Regions from separate parts of the Streptomyces sp. NPDC096311 genome, predicted to be linked through region 2. Evidence: riboswitches for the same ligand, from Rfam matches in the RefSeq annotation. Region 2 holds a riboswitch; each other region holds the start of a gene.

Region 1 (5,376 bases), on a different contig from region 2:
AGCGCTCGGCGACTTCGAAGAGCCCGTCGGTCCTGCCTTCTGGGAGCGCGGATGAGTACTACCACCACTTCCGACTCGCGCCCCTCGCGCGAGAAGGCCCCGGCCGGCGAGAAAGTCGCCGACTGGGCCGATGGACGGCTCGGGATCTACTCCCTGGCCAAGTCCAACATGCGCAAGATCTTCCCCGACCACTGGTCGTTCATGCTGGGTGAGATCTGCCTCTACAGCTTCATCATCATCATCCTCACGGGTGTGTACCTGACGCTGTTCTTCCACCCGTCGATGAACGAGGTCACGTACCACGGCAGCTACGTCCCCCTGCAGGGACAGCTGATGTCCGAGGCGTTCAACTCGACCATGCACATCTCCTTCGAGGTGCGCGGTGGTCTGCTGGTCCGGCAGATCCACCACTGGGCGGCGCTGGTCTTCCTCGCCGGCATGTTCGTGCACATGATGCGCGTGTTCTTCACGGGTGCGTTCCGCAAGCCGCGTGAGGTCAACTGGCTGTTCGGCTTCCTGCTGTTCGTCCTGGGCATGTTCACCGGCTTCACCGGTTACTCGCTCCCGGACGACCTGCTCTCCGGCACCGGTGTCCGCTTCATGGAGGGCGCGGTCCTGTCCGTGCCGGTCGTCGGCACGTACCTGGCGTTCTTCCTCTTCGGCGGCCAGTTCCCGGGCGGCGACTTCGTCGCGCGGTTCTACTCGGTCCACATCCTGCTGCTGCCGGGCATCATGCTCGGCCTGGTGGTCGGCCACCTGATCCTGGTCTTCTACCACAAGCACACGCAGTTCGCGGGCCCCGGAAAGACGAACAACAACGTCGTCGGCATGCCGCTGCTGCCGGTCTACATGGCCAAGGCCGGAGGCTTCTTCTTCCTGGTCTTCGGTGTCATCGCGGCCATCTCGGCGATCGCCTCGATCAACCCGATCTGGACCATGGGCCCCTACCGTCCGGACATGGTGTCCACGGGCGCCCAGCCCGACTGGTACATGGGCTTCTCCGAGGGCCTGATCCGTGTCATGCCGGGCTGGGAGATCAACGTCTGGGGTCACACGCTCGTCCTGGGCGTGTTCATCCCGCTGGTGATCTTCCCGCTGGTCCTGGTCGCGATCGCGGTCTACCCGTTCATCGAGTCCTGGGTCACCGGCGACAAGCGTGAGCACCACATCCTGGACCGCCCGCGCAACGTCCCGACCCGGACCGCGTTCGGTGCCGCCTGGATCAGCTGGTACTTCGTCCTGCTCGTCGGTGGTGGCAACGACATCTGGGCCACGCACTTCCACCTGTCGATCAACTCGATCACCTGGTTCGTGCGCATCGGCTTCTTCGTCGTGCCGGTGATCGTGTTCGTCATCACCAAGCGGGTCTGCCTCGGCCTCCAGCGCCGCGACAAGGACAAGGTGCTGCACGGCCGCGAGTCGGGCATCATCAAGCGCCTGCCGCACGGTGAGTTCATCGAGGTGCACGAGCCGCTCAGCCAGGAGGCCCTGCACACGCTCACCGCGCACCAGCAGTACCAGCCCGCCGAGATCGGCGCGACGGTCGACGAGAACGGTGTCGAGCGCAAGGTGAAGGGCTCGGAGAGGCTGCGCTCCAAGCTCAGCGAGGGCTTCTACGGGGAGGACAGCCAGATCCCCAAGCCCACGGTCGAGGAGTACAAGGAGATCACGAGCGGCCACGGCCACCACTGATCCTCCGACCGGTTGACCGGTCTTCACTGATCGCCACGGCGAGAGCCTCCGTCCATTGCCTGGACGGGGGCTCTTTGCCGTCTCCGGGCCTGGATAGGGTGTTCCCATCTACACAAGGCGTCCCTTTGCCGGGACGACGGACCCAGGAGCGGCTTATGAGCGCTGTGAACCCCGCTGGAGGCAACACCGCGGCGGGCCGTTCCTGGCCCGTGGTGCTGAACGGCCTGCTCGAGGGCCGCGACCAGAGCGCGGACGACACGGCCTGGGCGATGGACCGGATCATGAGCGGCGAGGCGACGGACGCGCAGATCGCCGGGTTCGCGGTGGCGCTGCGGGCCAAGGGCGAGACGGTCGAGGAGATCTCCGGTCTCGTCCGGACGATGTACGAGCACGCCAACGTGATCGAGGTGCCCGGGGACACCGTCGACATCGTCGGTACGGGCGGTGACGGCGCGAAGACGGTGAACATCTCCACGATGTCGTCGATCGTCGTGGCCGGGACCGGCGCCAAGGTCGTCAAGCACGGCAACCGGGCCGCTTCCTCCGCGTCCGGTGCCTCGGACGTCCTGGAGAAGCTCGGCGTCAATCTGGACCTGACGACGAAGCGGGTGGCCGAGGTCGCGGAGGAGGCCGGGATCACCTTCTGCTTCGCGGTGAAGTTCCACCCGGCGCTGCGTCATGTCGCGGCGGCGCGGGGGCAGTTGGGGATCCGGACCACGTTCAACGTGCTGGGTCCGCTGACGAACCCGGCGCGGGTGAAGGCACAGGCCGTCGGAGTCGCGGACCTGCGCATGGCGCCGATCGTGGCGGGCGTGTTCGCCGAGCGCGGCAACTCCTCGCTCGTCTTCCGCGGCGACGACGGCCTGGACGAGCTGACCACCACCGCGACGTCCCGGGTCTGGATCGTCCGCGACGGCAAGGTCACCGAGGAGCGCTTCGACCCGCGTGACGTCGGCCTCGAACTCGTCCCCGTGGAGGCCCTGCGCGGCGCCGACGCGTCCTACAACGCGGACGTCGCCCGTCGCCTGCTGGGCGGCGAGACGGGGCCCGTACGGGACGCCGTGCTGCTGAACTCCGCGGCGGCCCTCGTAGCCCTGTCCCCGACCGACGCGCCGCTCGCGGACCAGCTCCGTGCCGGGATGGCGAAGGCGGCGCGGGCGATCGACTCGGGGGCGGCGAAGCGGACGCTGGAACGCTGGGTGGCGGCGAGCCAGTCGTAGTCCGCGGGCCGGTGGGGGTTGCCCGCGCAGTTCCCCGCGCCCCTGCAGGGGCGCGGGGAACTGCGCGATCTTTGGGGCCCCGCTCGGCGTCCCGGTATACGGACGCCGGGTTGCGGGGGGAAGATCTTGTGGCAGGATGCGGTATCAGGTCATGAGCGACAGCCATCAGGCCCCGGCCGGCTGTCCGGCAACCCTCCGTCCGTGGCGGGGTGCCCCGGGTGAAGACCAGGCCGTAGGCAGCGAGGTCTACGGCAAGCGCGGACCCCTCGAGAATCCCAGGGGTCCTGGTCGTTCGAGGGAGCCTTCTGTGAGCAAGCGAATGCGATAGGGCGTAGAGCCCCGCCTCCGCACACCCCTTTTGCCTTTCCTCTCTGCGCCGAGCCGTGCAGTCGCGCACCCGTACCCCCGTACCCCCGTGCGCCCGGCCCGCGCAGCGATTCCGCCTGCCTCTCACAGGAGCTCGCCATGTCTGTCTCCACCGCTGCCGCCGACCAGGCTGTTTGTTCCCCTCTGCCCGTTCTGGGGCGAGATGTCACCGTCCCGCTCGTGACCGGCGGTGAGGTCACCTACGCCGCGCTCGACTACGCCGCCAGCGCCCCCGCCCTCCAGCGGGTGTGGGACGACGTCGCCGCGTACGCCCCGTACTACGGCAGCGTGCACCGCGGTGCCGGGTACCTCTCCCAGCTGTCCACCGACCTCTTCGAGAACGCCCGCAGGACCGTCGCCGAGTTCCTCGACTGCCGGGGCGGCGACCAGGTCGTCTTCACCCGCTCCACCACCGACTCCCTCAACCTGCTCGCCGCCACGCTTCCGGCCGACTGCCAGGTGTTCGTCTTCGAGACGGAACACCACGCCTCGCTGCTGCCGTGGAAGAACGCCCGGGTCACCTACCTCAACGCGCCCCGCACCCCGCAGGAGGCCGTCACGGCCCTGGAGCGGGCCCTCGCCGCCCGTGACCCCCACGGCCCGGCCCTGGTCTGCGTCACCGGCGCCTCGAACGTCACCGGCGAGCTGTGGCCGGTGCGCGAGCTGGCCGCCGCCGCGCACGCGCACGGTGCCCGGATCGTCCTGGACGCCGCCCAGCTCGCCCCGCACCACCCGGTGTCCGTGCGGGACCTCGACGTCGACTGGGTCGCCTTCTCCGGGCACAAGCTGTACGCGCCGTTCGGCTCCGGCGTGCTCGCGGGCCGCGCCGACTGGCTGCGCGAGGCCGAGCCGTACCTCGCGGGCGGCGGCGCCAGCCGCAAGGTCACGCGGCGGGTGGACGGCGGCGTGGACGTGGAGTGGCACGAGAGCGCGGCCCGGCACGAGGCCGGTTCGCCGAACGTGATCGGCGCCTACTCCATCGCCTCCGCCTGCAAGGCGCTGACCGAGGCCGGTTTCGACACGCTCGTCGCCCGCGAGGAGCAGCTGATCGGGGCCGTCCGCGCCGGTCTGGCCGAGGTGCCCGAGGTCCGCGTCCTGTCGCTCTTCGGCGACGACGCCCCGCGTGTCGGCGTCCTCTCGTTCGTCGTCGAGGGCTGGAACAGCTCGCACTTCGCGGCCGCGCTGTCCGCCGAGTACGGGATCGGGGTGCGGGACGGTCTGTTCTGCGCCCACCCGCTGGTGCGGACGCTGCTCGGCAGCGATCCGCAGACGCAGGGGGAGTGCGGGGCGCCCGAGGCGGCGCCCGGGGAGAAGTCCCTCAACGCGATCCGCGTCAGCTTCGGGGCCGGTACGCCCGACGAGCATGTGGAGCGGTTCGTGCGCGCGGTGCGGGAACTGGTGCGGGACGGGGCGAAGTGGAACTACCGTACGGAGGACGGCCGCTGCGTCCCGGCGGTCTGAGGCCGGCCGGGGGCACGTGGGGGCTCCGCCCCCACATCCCCGAATGGACCCCGCGGCTGTGCCTAGCTGTCGAGGCCGATGGCGAACGCCGCTTCCAGGTCGTGCTGGGAGTACGTGCGGAACGCGACGTGGGTGTCCGTCCCCTCGACGCCGGGGATCTTGCTGATCTTGCCGGGGATGACGTCCGCCAGGTCGTCGTGGGCCTTCACCCGGACCATGGCGATCAGGTCGTACGTACCGGTGACGGAGAAGACCTCGCTGACACTGTCCAGCGCGGCGATCGACTCGGCGATCTCGGGGATCCGGTCCACGCTGGTCTTGATGAGCACGATCGCGGTGATCACGGCTGGTTTTCTCCCTCGGGTGCTGCTGCTGGGGTTTTCACTCTAGTCGGCCGCCCGAACCGCACCCACGCGTAGACGAAGCCCAGCGAGAAGCCCACCAGGTGGGCCAGATAGGCGACCCCGGGGCCCGAGGAGCTGCGGCCCGCCGCCAGCCATTGCAGGGTCACCCAGAAGGGCAGCACGACCCAGGCGGGGAAGCGCAGCGGCAAGAAGAAGAGGAACGGGAAGAGACTGGTCACCCGGGCCCTGGGGAACAGGTACAGGAACGCTCCGAGGACCGCGGAGATCGCCCC
Region 2 (5,376 bases):
CTCGATCTCGGCACGGATCTGGTTGACCCGGCCCTGGACCTGGTCGGCGGAGCCGGAGCCGTCCACGATCGTGGTCTCGTCCTTGGTGATGACGACCTTGCGGGCACGGCCCAGCAGGTCCAGACCCGCGTTCTCCAGCTTGAGGCCGACCTCCTCGGAGATGACCTCGCCGCCCGTGAGGATGGCGATGTCGCCGAGCATGGCCTTGCGGCGGTCACCGAAGCCCGGAGCCTTGACGGCGACGGACTTGAAGGTGCCACGGATCTTGTTGACGACCAGGGTCGACAGGGCCTCGCCCTCGACGTCCTCGGCGATGATCAGCAGCGGCTTGCCGCCCTGCATGACCTTCTCGAGGAGCGGGAGCAGGTCCTTGACGTTCGCGATCTTGGAGTTCGCGATCAGGATGTACGGGTCGTCGAGGACGGCCTCCATACGCTCCATGTCGGTGGCGAAGTACGCCGAGATGTAGCCCTTGTCGAAGCGCATACCCTCGGTGAGCTCCAGCTCCAGACCGAAGGTCTGGGACTCCTCGACGGTGATGACGCCTTCCTTGCCGACCTTGTCCATCGCCTCGGCGATGAGCTCGCCGATCTGGGTGTCGGCGGCGGAGATGGAGGCCGTGGAAGCGATCTGCTCCTTGGTCTCGACATCCTTGGCCTGCTCAAGGAGGGCACCGGAGACGGCCTCGACGGCCTTCTCGATACCGCGCTTGAGAGCCATCGGGTTGGCGCCGGCGGCTACGTTGCGCAGGCCCTCGCGGACGAGCGCCTGGGCGAGAACGGTCGCCGTGGTCGTACCGTCACCGGCGACGTCGTCCGTCTTCTTGGCGACTTCCTTGACCAGCTCGGCGCCGATCTTCTCGTACGGGTCCTCGAGCTCGATCTCCTTGGCGATGGAAACACCATCGTTGGTGATCGTGGGGGCGCCCCACTTCTTCTCGAGGACGACGTTGCGGCCCTTGGGGCCAAGGGTGACCTTGACGGCGTCGGCGAGCTGGTTCATCCCGCGCTCGAGACCGCGCCGTGCCTCCTCGTCGAACGCGATGATCTTGGCCATGTGAAGTGGTCCTCCCGGACTGGGGTGGATTGCTCCGGACCGCGCTGGCGCCCGCGACGGACGGCCTGCCTGCCCCGTGGTTCCTTGCACCACCTGGCCTGCGGGCCTCACCGACCCGGTCCTTCGTTATCACTCTCACCTTCAGAGTGCTAACGCCAATGATTAGCACTCGCCCCTGCCGAGTGCAAGCGCCTTCCCTTGATCCGCAGGTGAGAAGGGGCGCGCAACCCGCGCGTCGCGCCGGTGCGCGAGCGGGCCCACGACAGTGTCGAGCGGGCCCACGGCCGCGTGCGGACAGGCCGAAGGGCTCGTACCCCCAGGGGATACGAGCCCTTCGTCACGTCGAACAGTCAGTCGGCGCGTGCTTCAGCTGGTCGCGAGTCGGACCATGTCCGCCTGCGGCCCTTTCTGGCCCTGCGAGATCTCGAAATCGACCCGCTGACCCTCTTCCAGGGTGCGGTAGCCGTCCATCTGAATCGCGCTGTAGTGGACGAATACATCCGCACCACCGTCGACCGCGATGAAGCCGTACCCCTTCTCCGCGTTGAACCACTTGACGGTGCCCTGAGCCATGCCTAACTCCCCTATTACTGGCCCTTGCACAGGACCGCACTTCGCGGGCCCGGGTCAGACCTCACCCCCCAACGGTTGGGGGTGTGCGCCGGAACGCGTCGACCGCGGCTGAATGTATCTGTCCAACTGCCGTCTGCAACAGGTCAATCGGACGAGAATTCCGGGCACGACCGATCGGGAATATGGGAAGAATTTGCGAAGATTCAGGGCAAGTCGGGCCCCATAAAAGCCGTATAAGGCTCAAAAGCGCGGGACACTTTGGCTACTTCTTGCCGGACTTCGGGCACGAACTCATATGCGCCCGGCATGCAAAGTGGAGCGGGTTCCCCAACTGTACCGCGCTCAACCATACAGAATTGCCCCCTCCGCTTCTCTCACGGAGGGGGCAATTCGATGAACTCTCGGTAATTGACATTACCCAAGGTAACTATCTCACCCTGGGTAACGACTCGCGAGGCGGTCAGCCGCCGGCGACGGCGGGAATGATCGAGACGCCCGCGCCGTCCGGTGTCGCCGTCTCCAGACCCTGCTCGAAGCGGACGTCGTCGTCGTTCACATAGACGTTGACGAACCGGCGCAGCTTGCCCTGGTCGTCCAGGACGCGCGCGGCGATACCCGTGTGGTTCTTCTCCAGATCCGCGATGACCTCACCGAGGGTCCCACCCTCGGCCGTCACCTCGGCCTGACCACCGGTGTAGGTGCGCAGGATGGTGGGGATGCGGACGTTGACGCTCATTCCTTGTGACCTCCGGTCGGGTAGCGCCCCAGAGGGGCGCGGGGAACCGCGCGACCGGCCCCCACCGGCCCGCGGCAAACAAACAACCCTCCGAGCCAAGCCCTAAGCGAGCCCGGCCTCTCGGAAAGAGTCCAGGTTGGGACGAATGGTCGCGGTCAGCCCCGTCCCGGCCACCGCGTCCAGCGTCTTGAGGCCGTCACCGGTGTTGAGCACGACGGTGGTGAGCGTCGGGTCGAGCAGCCCGTTCTCGATCAGCTTGCGCGTGACACCGACGGTCACGCCACCGGCGGTCTCGGCGAAGATCCCCTCCGTCCGCGCGAGCAGCTTGATCGCGTCGACGACCTGCTCGTCGTTCACGTCCTCCACGGCCCCGCCCGTGCGCCGCGCGATGTCCAGCACGTACGGCCCGTCGGCCGGGTTGCCGATGGCGAGCGACTTGGCGATGGTGTTCGGCTTCTGGGGCCGTACGACGTCGTGGCCCGCCTTGTAGGCGACGGACACCGGCGAGCACCCCTCGGCCTGGGCACCGAAGATCTTGTACGGCTTGTCCTCGACCAGTCCGAGCTTGATCAGCTCCTGAAGACCCTTGTCGATCTTCGTGAGCTGGGAGCCGGAGGCGATGGGGATCACCAGCTGGTCGGGGAGCTTCCACCCCAGCTGCTCGCAGATCTCGTACGCCAGGGTCTTGGAGCCCTCCGCGTAGTACGGCCGCAGGTTGACGTTGACGAAGCCCCAGCCCTCGCCGGCCGGGTCGCCGATCAGCTCGGAGCAGAAGCGGTTCACGTCGTCGTAGTTGCCCTCGATACCGACGAGCTCGCCGCCGTAGATCGCGGCCATGACGACCTTGCCCTGCTCCAGGTCGTGCGGGATGAACACGCAGGAGCGGAAGCCGGCGCGGGCGGCGGCGGCACCGACGGCGCCGGCGAGGTTGCCCGTGGAGGAGCAGGAGAGAGTGGTGAAGCCGAACGCGCGGGCGGCCTCGATGGCCTGGGCGACGACGCGGTCCTTGAAGGAGTGCGTCGGGTTGCCGGAGTCGTCCTTGACGAAGAGCTTGCCGGCCTCGACGCCCAGCTCGCGGGCGAGGTTGTCGGCCTTGACGAGCTTGGTCCAGCCGGGGTTGATGTTCGGCTTGTCGGCGACGTCGGCCGGGACGGGCAGCAGCGGCGCATAGCGCCAGATGTTCGCGGGGCCCGCTTCGATGCGCGCCCGGAGTTCTTCGGTTTCGTAGGCCGAGAAGTCGTACGCGATCTCCAGCGGGCCGAAACACTCCTCGCAGGCGAACACCGGGCCGAGCGGCACGCGGTGCCCGCACTCGCGGCAGGAAAGCGCGGCGGCGGGTCCGAGATCCACACCGACTACGGTGGTGGTGTCGCCCGCGACAGGGTTCGTGGTGCTTGCAACAGTCTGCGCAGCCATGGAGGCGAGGCCCTTTCTCCTCATCTTCCTCACGACGCACTTCGCCGTGAGACGGATTTGGCACCTTCCCAAGCCGGGAGCCTCGCCACATCAATGTGACCGGACCAGCTGGAGGGTTGCCGGGGCTTCATCGGGCCGTATCCCTCTGCCCCTCTGGATGAGCGGTATTCGGTTGTGTCGTGCGGTGGCGCGTGTGGAGCGATGGTCCGCAGATGATCTACGACATGCGATGGTCATCCGCGTTGTTCAAGACTGTAACCGAAGGCCTGGACAGTTGAGATAGTCGTCCGAACCGCGAGATGGATCACACCGTGAGACACCGGGTGATCAGACAGTGAGGAGCCGCAGACTGTGCTGAAGGAAACTGAGCGCTGGCTGAGCAATCGCTCCTGGTCCGTGACCGATCGCCCGCTCCACAGACTCATGTCCGCCAAACGGGCCACGGGCTCCTCGGTGAGCGTCGTCCTGCCCGCGCTGAACGAGGAGGAGACGGTCGGCGAGATCGTCGCCGTCATCCGCCACGACCTGATGCAGCAGGTGCCCCTCGTCGACGAGATCGTCGTCGTCGACTCGGGCTCGACCGACCGCACCTCGCAGGTGGCCGCCGCGGCGGGCGCGCGCGTGGTGCACCGGGACGAGATCCTGCCGCGCATCCCGGCCGTGCCCGGCAAGGGCGAGGTGCTGTGGCGTTCCCTCCTCGTGACGAGCGGGGACATCATCTGTTTCATCGACGCGGACCTGAAGGAGTTCTCCTCGGACTTCGTCTCCGGGATCGTGGGGCCGCTGCTCACCGAGCCCGGTGTGGACCTCGTCAAGGCGATGTACGACCGTCCGCTCGGCGGTGCGGCGGGGCAGGGCGGCCGGGTCACCGAACTCATGGCCCGCCCCCTCCTCAACATGCACTGGCCGCAGCTGGCCGGCTTCGTGCAGCCGCTCGGCGGGGAGTACGCGGCCCGCCGCTCGCTGCTCGAACAGCTCCCCTTCCCCGTCGGGTACGGGATCGAGCTGGGCATGCTGGTCGACGCCCTGCACCTGGTGGGCCTGGACGCGCTCGCCCAGGTCGACGTGGGCGTGCGCAAGCACCGCCACCAGGACGGGCAGGCGCTGGGCCGGATGTCCGCCGCGATCTACCGCACGGCCCAGCTCCGGCTGGCCCGCGGCCACCTGATCCGCCCGGCCCTCACCCAGTTCGAACGGGGCGGGGACGGTTTCGAGCCGCGCACGTACTCGGTGGACACGGAGGAACGTCCGCCGATGGTCGAAATCTCCGAATACCAGAAACGAAGGGCGGCGTAGAAGCGCCCCGTCAGGGGCGCGGGGCCGCGCGACAAGCCCCCACCGGCCCGCGGACGGCATACGGCTGAAGGGAACGTTTGAGCGTTTCCACCCGGGGCTAAGTTTCGAGGCATGGCTTCAACGCAAGGCGCCCACAACATCCTCGTCGCCTCCAACCGCGGCCCGGTCACCTACGAGGTCCAGGAGGACGGCTCGCTGCGCGCCCGGCGCGGTGGCGGCGGGCTGGTCTCGGGCCTCTCCGCGATCGGGCCGGACGCGGGGGCCCTGTGGGTGTGCTCGGCGCTCGGCGACGGCGACCG
Region 3 (5,376 bases), on a different contig from region 2:
GGCTGGTCAGCGGGGCGACGCGGGCGGCGACCAGGACGGCGTCCAGGCGCCCGCGGACCTGGTCGGTGCGGCTGTCGGGCTCGGTGAGGTGCGAGGACTGGAGTCCGAGGGCGTCCTCGATGGTCACGAAGTCGAGGAGACCGCGCTCGGCCTCGGTGACCAGGTCCGTCCAGTACCCGGCGGTGAGCAGCTCACGGGGGCGGGCCACCGGCTCGCGCCAGGCGGCCGGGTGCCAGCCGGCGCCGTCGAGTGCGACGGCGAGGTGCAGATGGGGGGACGAGGGGGAGGAAACGGGCAGCGAAGATGATACGGACACGGAGGGGTGCCTTCCTGGTCGACCGTACGAGAGCGCGGCCCTCTACGCGGAGGGCGCGGCGGCGGGGTGACAGGTCAGGGACGACAGAGCGCGCCGGCCACGCGCTGGAGATCGATGTGCGGCCGGGAGTGCAGGTGCACACGGCGGCGCGGGACGAGCGCCATGACGCGGTGAGCGGACCCGACTCGCACGTCCCTCACCTCCGCTTTTGTGTTCCGGCGGACCCATGGCCGCGCCGACGTCGTGAATCCCCTCAGCACAACGGTCCGCCTACGCCGTCTGTTCCTGCTGGGCACCCGGAGGGCGTCGGACCTCCGGGAAGCGGTCAGGAGTTGTCGAGCGGCAGGCCGGGCGGATTGATCCGCGAGGTGCTGACGGCCTCGTTGGAGAGGTTCCAGGCGGCGAGCCACTTGGCGTACTGACCGTCCTTGATGAGGTGGTTGATCGCGTCGGCGACCGGCTTGGCCAGCCCGCTGTCCTTCTTCGCGGTGGCCGCGATCAGGCCCTGGAGGGTCGCGCCCGCGCCGGAGAACGTGCCCGCGTTGCGGGTCGGGTCGGGCGTCTTCGCCGTCTGGGTGACGTGGTACGAGATACCGGGGTTGGGCCCGAAGTAGGCGTCGATCTTCCCGCTGGACAGCGCCAGATAGACGCTGTTGTTGTCCTGGAAGTACTTGACGGTGAGCTTCTTGCCCTCCTTCGCGAGCTTCGCCTTCCACTCCAGCAGGAGCTTCTCCTGGTTGGTTCCGGCGCCCACGGAGACGGTCTTGCCGGCCAGGTTCTCGTAGTCGCCTGCGAAGTTCCAGGTGCTCTTCTTCAGCACCTCGAAGGCGAGGTTGTCCTGCCGGTAGGAGGCGAACTCGTACTTCTTCTTGCGTTCCTCGGTGTCCGTGACGTTCGTGAAGGCGACGTCGACCTTGCCGCTGTCGATGCCGACGAACAGGTTCTCCCAGGTCGAGTTCTTCACCTCCGCCTTCAGCCCGAGGACCGCGGCGACCAGTCGACCGAGGTCGGGTTCGGCACCAGTGAGGGTCTTCTGGTCCTGGCCGACGTACGCCAGCGGCGGGAACCCGGCGGGCAGCGCTCCGACGCCGACGACCAGCTTGCCGCTCTTGGCGACGGACTTGGGCAGCTCGGCGCTGATGGACGTGACCTCGGACACCTTGAGGTCGGTCTGCCGCGCGGCGCCGTTGGAGAGCGCGCCCACGATGACGGTGCCGGCGGCCGCCCTGTCGGAGGTGGTGGCCGCGTCGCTCTCGCCTCCGCAGGCGGCGAGAGCGGCGACGAGGGCGGCGACGGCGGTGGAGGCGGTGAGGCCACGGAGGAGTTTGCTGCGGAGGGTGAGGGTGCGCATGACTGTCCTTGTCCGATGCTCGTGAGTGAGGCGTGAGGTGGGGAAGGCGTGAGGGGTGACGGGGCGGGAGGGCGGGAAGGTCAGAGGACCTTGCTCAGGAAGTCCCTGGTCCGCGCGTGCGTCGGGTGGTCCAACACCTCGGTGGGCGAGCCCTGTTCGACGACGCGGCCCTCGTCGAGGAAGACGATCCGGTCGGCCACCTCGCGGGCGAAGCCGATCTCGTGGGTCACGATGACGAGCGTGGTGCCGCTGGTGGCCAGGGCCTTGATGACGGCGAGCACCTCGCCGACCAGCTCGGGGTCGAGGGCGGAGGTCGGCTCGTCGAAGAGGATGACTCCGGGGCGCAGCGCGAGGGCACGGGCGATGGCGACCCGCTGCTGCTGGCCGCCCGACAACTGGCGTGGATAGGCGTCGGCCTTGTCGCCCAGACCGACACGGTCGAGGAGGGTGCGCGCGAGCTCCCTGGCCTCGGGCCGCTTCAGCCGTCGGGTCGCCACCGGCGCGGCCGCCACGTTGTCCAGCACCGTCAGATGCGGGAACAGGTTGAAGTTCTGGAAGACGAACCCGATCCGGCCGCGCTGAGCCAGGATCGCCCGCTCGGGCAGCTCCTTGAGCTGCTCGCCGTGCCGGCGTACGCCGATGAGCTCGCCGTTCAGGCTGACATGGCCGATCTCGGGCTTCTCCAGGTGGTTGATCACCCTGAGGAGGGTGGACTTGCCGGAGCCGGACGGACCGAGGATCACGGTGACCTCTCCGGGCCTCACGGTCAACTCCACTCCGTTCAGCACGTGTTGGGCGCCGTACCACTTGTGCACATCGCGCACCTCGACGGCGGCCGGTCGGATCTCGAGCGTCTCGCCGGTCATATCGCCGCCTCCTTGCGGACCCGGGCCCGCAGATCACGCAGACCGGTGCGGACCTTCTGCAGCGGGGTCGGCGGGAGGGAGCGCAGCGCGCCCCGCGCGTAGTACCGCTCGACGTAGAACTGGACGACGGACACGACGCTCGTGAGGATCAGGTACCAGGCGGTGGCGACCAGCAGCAGCGGCACGATGTCGCCGGGGTAGGTGGAGCCCATGCTCTGCACCGAGCCGAAGAGGTCGAGCAGCGAGACGTAGAAGACCAGCGACGTGCCCTTGATCAGGCCGATCAGCTGGTTGACGTAGTTCGGGGTGATGGAGCGCAGCGCCTGTGGGAACACGATCCTCGTGAACTGGTAGCCCTTGGGCAGACCGAGTGCGGAGGCCGCCTCGTGCTGACCCTGGTCGACGGAGAGGACGCCGCCGCGGACCACTTCCGCCGCGTACGCCGCCTCGTTGAGGCTCAGTCCGACGACCGCGACGACCATGTCGGTGGCGAGCCGGGACTCGTCGAAGGTGAGGAAGGCGGGGCCGAAGGGGACGCCGAGGCTCAGCGTCTTGTAGAGCGCGCTGAAGTTGTAGAGGAAGAGCAGGACGACGATGAGCGGCACCGAGCGGAACAGCCAGATGTAGACCCAGCTCACCGCGCGCAGCACGGGGCTCCTGGAGAGTCGGGCCAGGGCGAGCAGAATGCCGCCGAGCAGGCCCAACACGGCGCTGAAGAGCGTCACTTCGAGGGTGATGAGCAGGCCGTCGAGGATCGTGGGACGCAGGAACCAGTACGCGAACCGGTCCCACTGGAAGAAGGGGTTGGTCGCCAGCCCGTGGACGATCTGGGCGACCACGACGAGCGCGATGGCCGAGGCGATCCAGCGGCCGGGGTGGCGCAGGGGCAGCACGCGTTGTGCCGCGGCCGGGCGGGGCTCCGTCGTGCTCAACGGCACGGCGGAGCCCAGGGATTCACTCATGGAGGGCTCCAACGAATGCGGACACACCGCCGCCGGCCCGTACGACGGCGGTGCGCGCGGGGACAGACGGATGTCAGGGGGTACGGAGGGAGGAGATGCTCATCGACAGCGCGCCGTCAGGGCGGCGGGCGAGGGAGGCCGAGCCGTGCGGACGTTCAACGCCGCGGAAGGCGGAAGCGGTCAGCCCTGACAGAGACAGCGGGCACCGCGGGAGCTACAACACAGTGCGGCGGCTGGGCAGCCGTGGCGCCGCGAAGCGGTCGTCCCGTCAGCTGCGCACATCGCGTTCACCGTCACCATTCCGCCCCGCTGGGCCTCGAACGCACCGGAATCGATCCGGTCCGATGCGGCGTAAGTTAGGCACGGCCCCAAACGAATGTCAACGCGCTCCGGCCGGAACGACCACGTGGTGAGACCGCGCATATGCCTTCTTGACGGCTCAGCGGACCGCACCGAGACTGACGGGGACGGTCACGATTGTCAGCGCCCGTCGTGCGGGTTCCTCCCGTTCGACGCGGTGATCGGCCCCGGCCCGCTGACAGGCAACCCTTCCACCGCGACGGGGTGCCCCGGGTGACGACCGGGTCCCGCCGGTGCGGTGGGGCAAGCGTGGTCTCGCCTCTCGCGAGCCCCGGACACGGGAGCGATGGGAATGGCCAGGAGGAGCACGAACGGTCTGACCAGGCGCCTGCACATCGATCTGCAGCGGGTCTCCAGCGCGTACTGAGCGCTCGGCTGGAAGTGCCGGGATGTGCCGTCGATCGTCTACGGCGCCCTCGTGGCCGGTCGCGCAGTTCCCCGCACCCCTTCAGGGTGCTGCCGAACCGCAGCGGACTTCACCCGACCCGCTTCGTCCGGTCAGGTACGTCCCGCGATCCGGACCGGCCCGTACGTCAGCGCAGTCACTCCGTTCCGCCACCGCCGCCCAACGGGTCGCGGGGGCTTCGACGTTGCCTGGAGAGTCATGCCCAAGACAGTCTCGCTCGCCGCCCCTCGCCCCCACCGCATCCGCAGCCGCATCGGCGTCGGCCTGGCCGGCGGCTTCTACCCGGCGCCGCACCGCTATCAGCTGTACCTCGCCGAGGGCTGTCCGCGCTCGCTGCGCATCTCGATCACCCTGGAGCTGCTCGGTCTCCACGACTCGGTCGCCGCCACGCTGCTGACGCGTCCCGCCGAGACACCCGAGGCGTTCGCCGCACTGCGCGGCGCGTACGAGGCCACCTGGCACCACTACGACGGTCCGCTCACCGCGCCCGCGCTGTGCGACCGTTGGAGCGGACGGATCGTGAGCAACCACACGCCGGACATCCTGCGTGACCTCGCCGGACTGCCGGTCTGTCAGGGCGACGCCCGCCTCCCCCGGCTGAACCCACCGGCCCTCATCGCGGACATCGACGCCTTGCGCGAACTCCTCGACCGGGACGTCACCCCCGCCGCGCCGCCGCTTGCGCGCACGACGGCACTCCAGTCGCTGGACCGGCAACTCGCCTCGCACATCCACGCGTTGGGCGACGAGCTGACGGCCGCGGACGTCGATCTCTGGGTGGCCCTGACCCAACTCGGCCCGACGGAGTCCCTCTCCCCCTATGGACGGCTCCGGGACTACGTACGTCGGCTCGACGCCCACCCGGCCTTCCACGGCAAGGTGCGCTGAGCGCGTACGCCAAGGTCGCCGGGGCCGGCTGGGCCTCAGGGCCCGGGCCCCGGCGCCGCGTCGGCTCAGCCCTTGGCGCGGGTGAAGACGAGCGTGCCGGTGACGGTCGTCAGGCCGCGGATCATGCCCATCTGGTTCCAGCCCATGTCGAACTGGTCGCGGTCCACGATGAACTCCGCGGTGAGCGTGACGGTGTCGGCGCTCGCCCCGGTCACCCGGCCGGTGAC

What was found. A riboswitch is a leader RNA that binds a small molecule or an ion and turns the genes downstream of it on or off. The one in region 2 is predicted to bind S-adenosylmethionine.
Region 1: linked by a shared signal. The riboswitch ahead of ACIRA5_RS04815 (aminotransferase class V-fold PLP-dependent enzyme) and the one ahead of thrC (threonine synthase) in region 2 are both predicted to bind S-adenosylmethionine.
Region 3: linked by a shared signal. The riboswitch ahead of ACIRA5_RS15825 (putative leader peptide) and the one ahead of thrC (threonine synthase) in region 2 are both predicted to bind S-adenosylmethionine.

Annotation. Positions count from the first base shown of each region.
Region 1 is NZ_JBIWFN010000002.1:45,120-50,495, reverse strand. Features, by position in the region: gene ACIRA5_RS04830 (Rieske 2Fe-2S domain-containing protein) at 1-55, shown strand, start outside; gene ACIRA5_RS04825 (cytochrome bc complex cytochrome b subunit) at 52-1,692, shown strand; gene trpD (anthranilate phosphoribosyltransferase) at 1,848-2,912, shown strand; SAM riboswitch class IV at 3,060-3,176, shown strand; gene ACIRA5_RS04815 (aminotransferase class V-fold PLP-dependent enzyme) at 3,378-4,739, shown strand; gene ACIRA5_RS04810 (Lrp/AsnC family transcriptional regulator) at 4,802-5,083, opposite strand; gene ACIRA5_RS04805 (rhomboid family intramembrane serine protease) at 5,080-5,376, opposite strand, start outside.
Region 2 is NZ_JBIWFN010000003.1:533,063-538,438, forward strand. Features, by position in the region: gene groL (chaperonin GroEL) at 1-1,056, opposite strand, end outside; gene ACIRA5_RS10685 (cold-shock protein) at 1,423-1,629, opposite strand; gene ACIRA5_RS10690 (MoaD/ThiS family protein) at 2,090-2,365, opposite strand; gene thrC (threonine synthase) at 2,468-3,781, opposite strand; SAM riboswitch class I at 3,799-3,945, opposite strand; gene ACIRA5_RS10700 (glucosyl-3-phosphoglycerate synthase) at 4,133-5,077, shown strand; gene ACIRA5_RS10705 (trehalose-6-phosphate synthase) at 5,189-5,376, shown strand, end outside.
Region 3 is NZ_JBIWFN010000005.1:350,680-356,055, reverse strand. Features, by position in the region: gene ACIRA5_RS15850 (LLM class flavin-dependent oxidoreductase) at 1-316, opposite strand, end outside; gene ACIRA5_RS15845 (putative leader peptide) at 391-480, opposite strand; gene ACIRA5_RS15840 (ABC transporter substrate-binding protein) at 642-1,667, opposite strand; gene ACIRA5_RS15835 (amino acid ABC transporter ATP-binding protein) at 1,748-2,533, opposite strand; gene ACIRA5_RS15830 (amino acid ABC transporter permease) at 2,530-3,495, opposite strand; SAM riboswitch class IV at 3,965-4,111, shown strand; gene ACIRA5_RS15825 (putative leader peptide) at 4,142-4,222, shown strand; gene ACIRA5_RS15820 (cell envelope biogenesis protein OmpA) at 4,460-5,149, shown strand; gene ACIRA5_RS15815 (YceI family protein) at 5,215-5,376, opposite strand, start outside.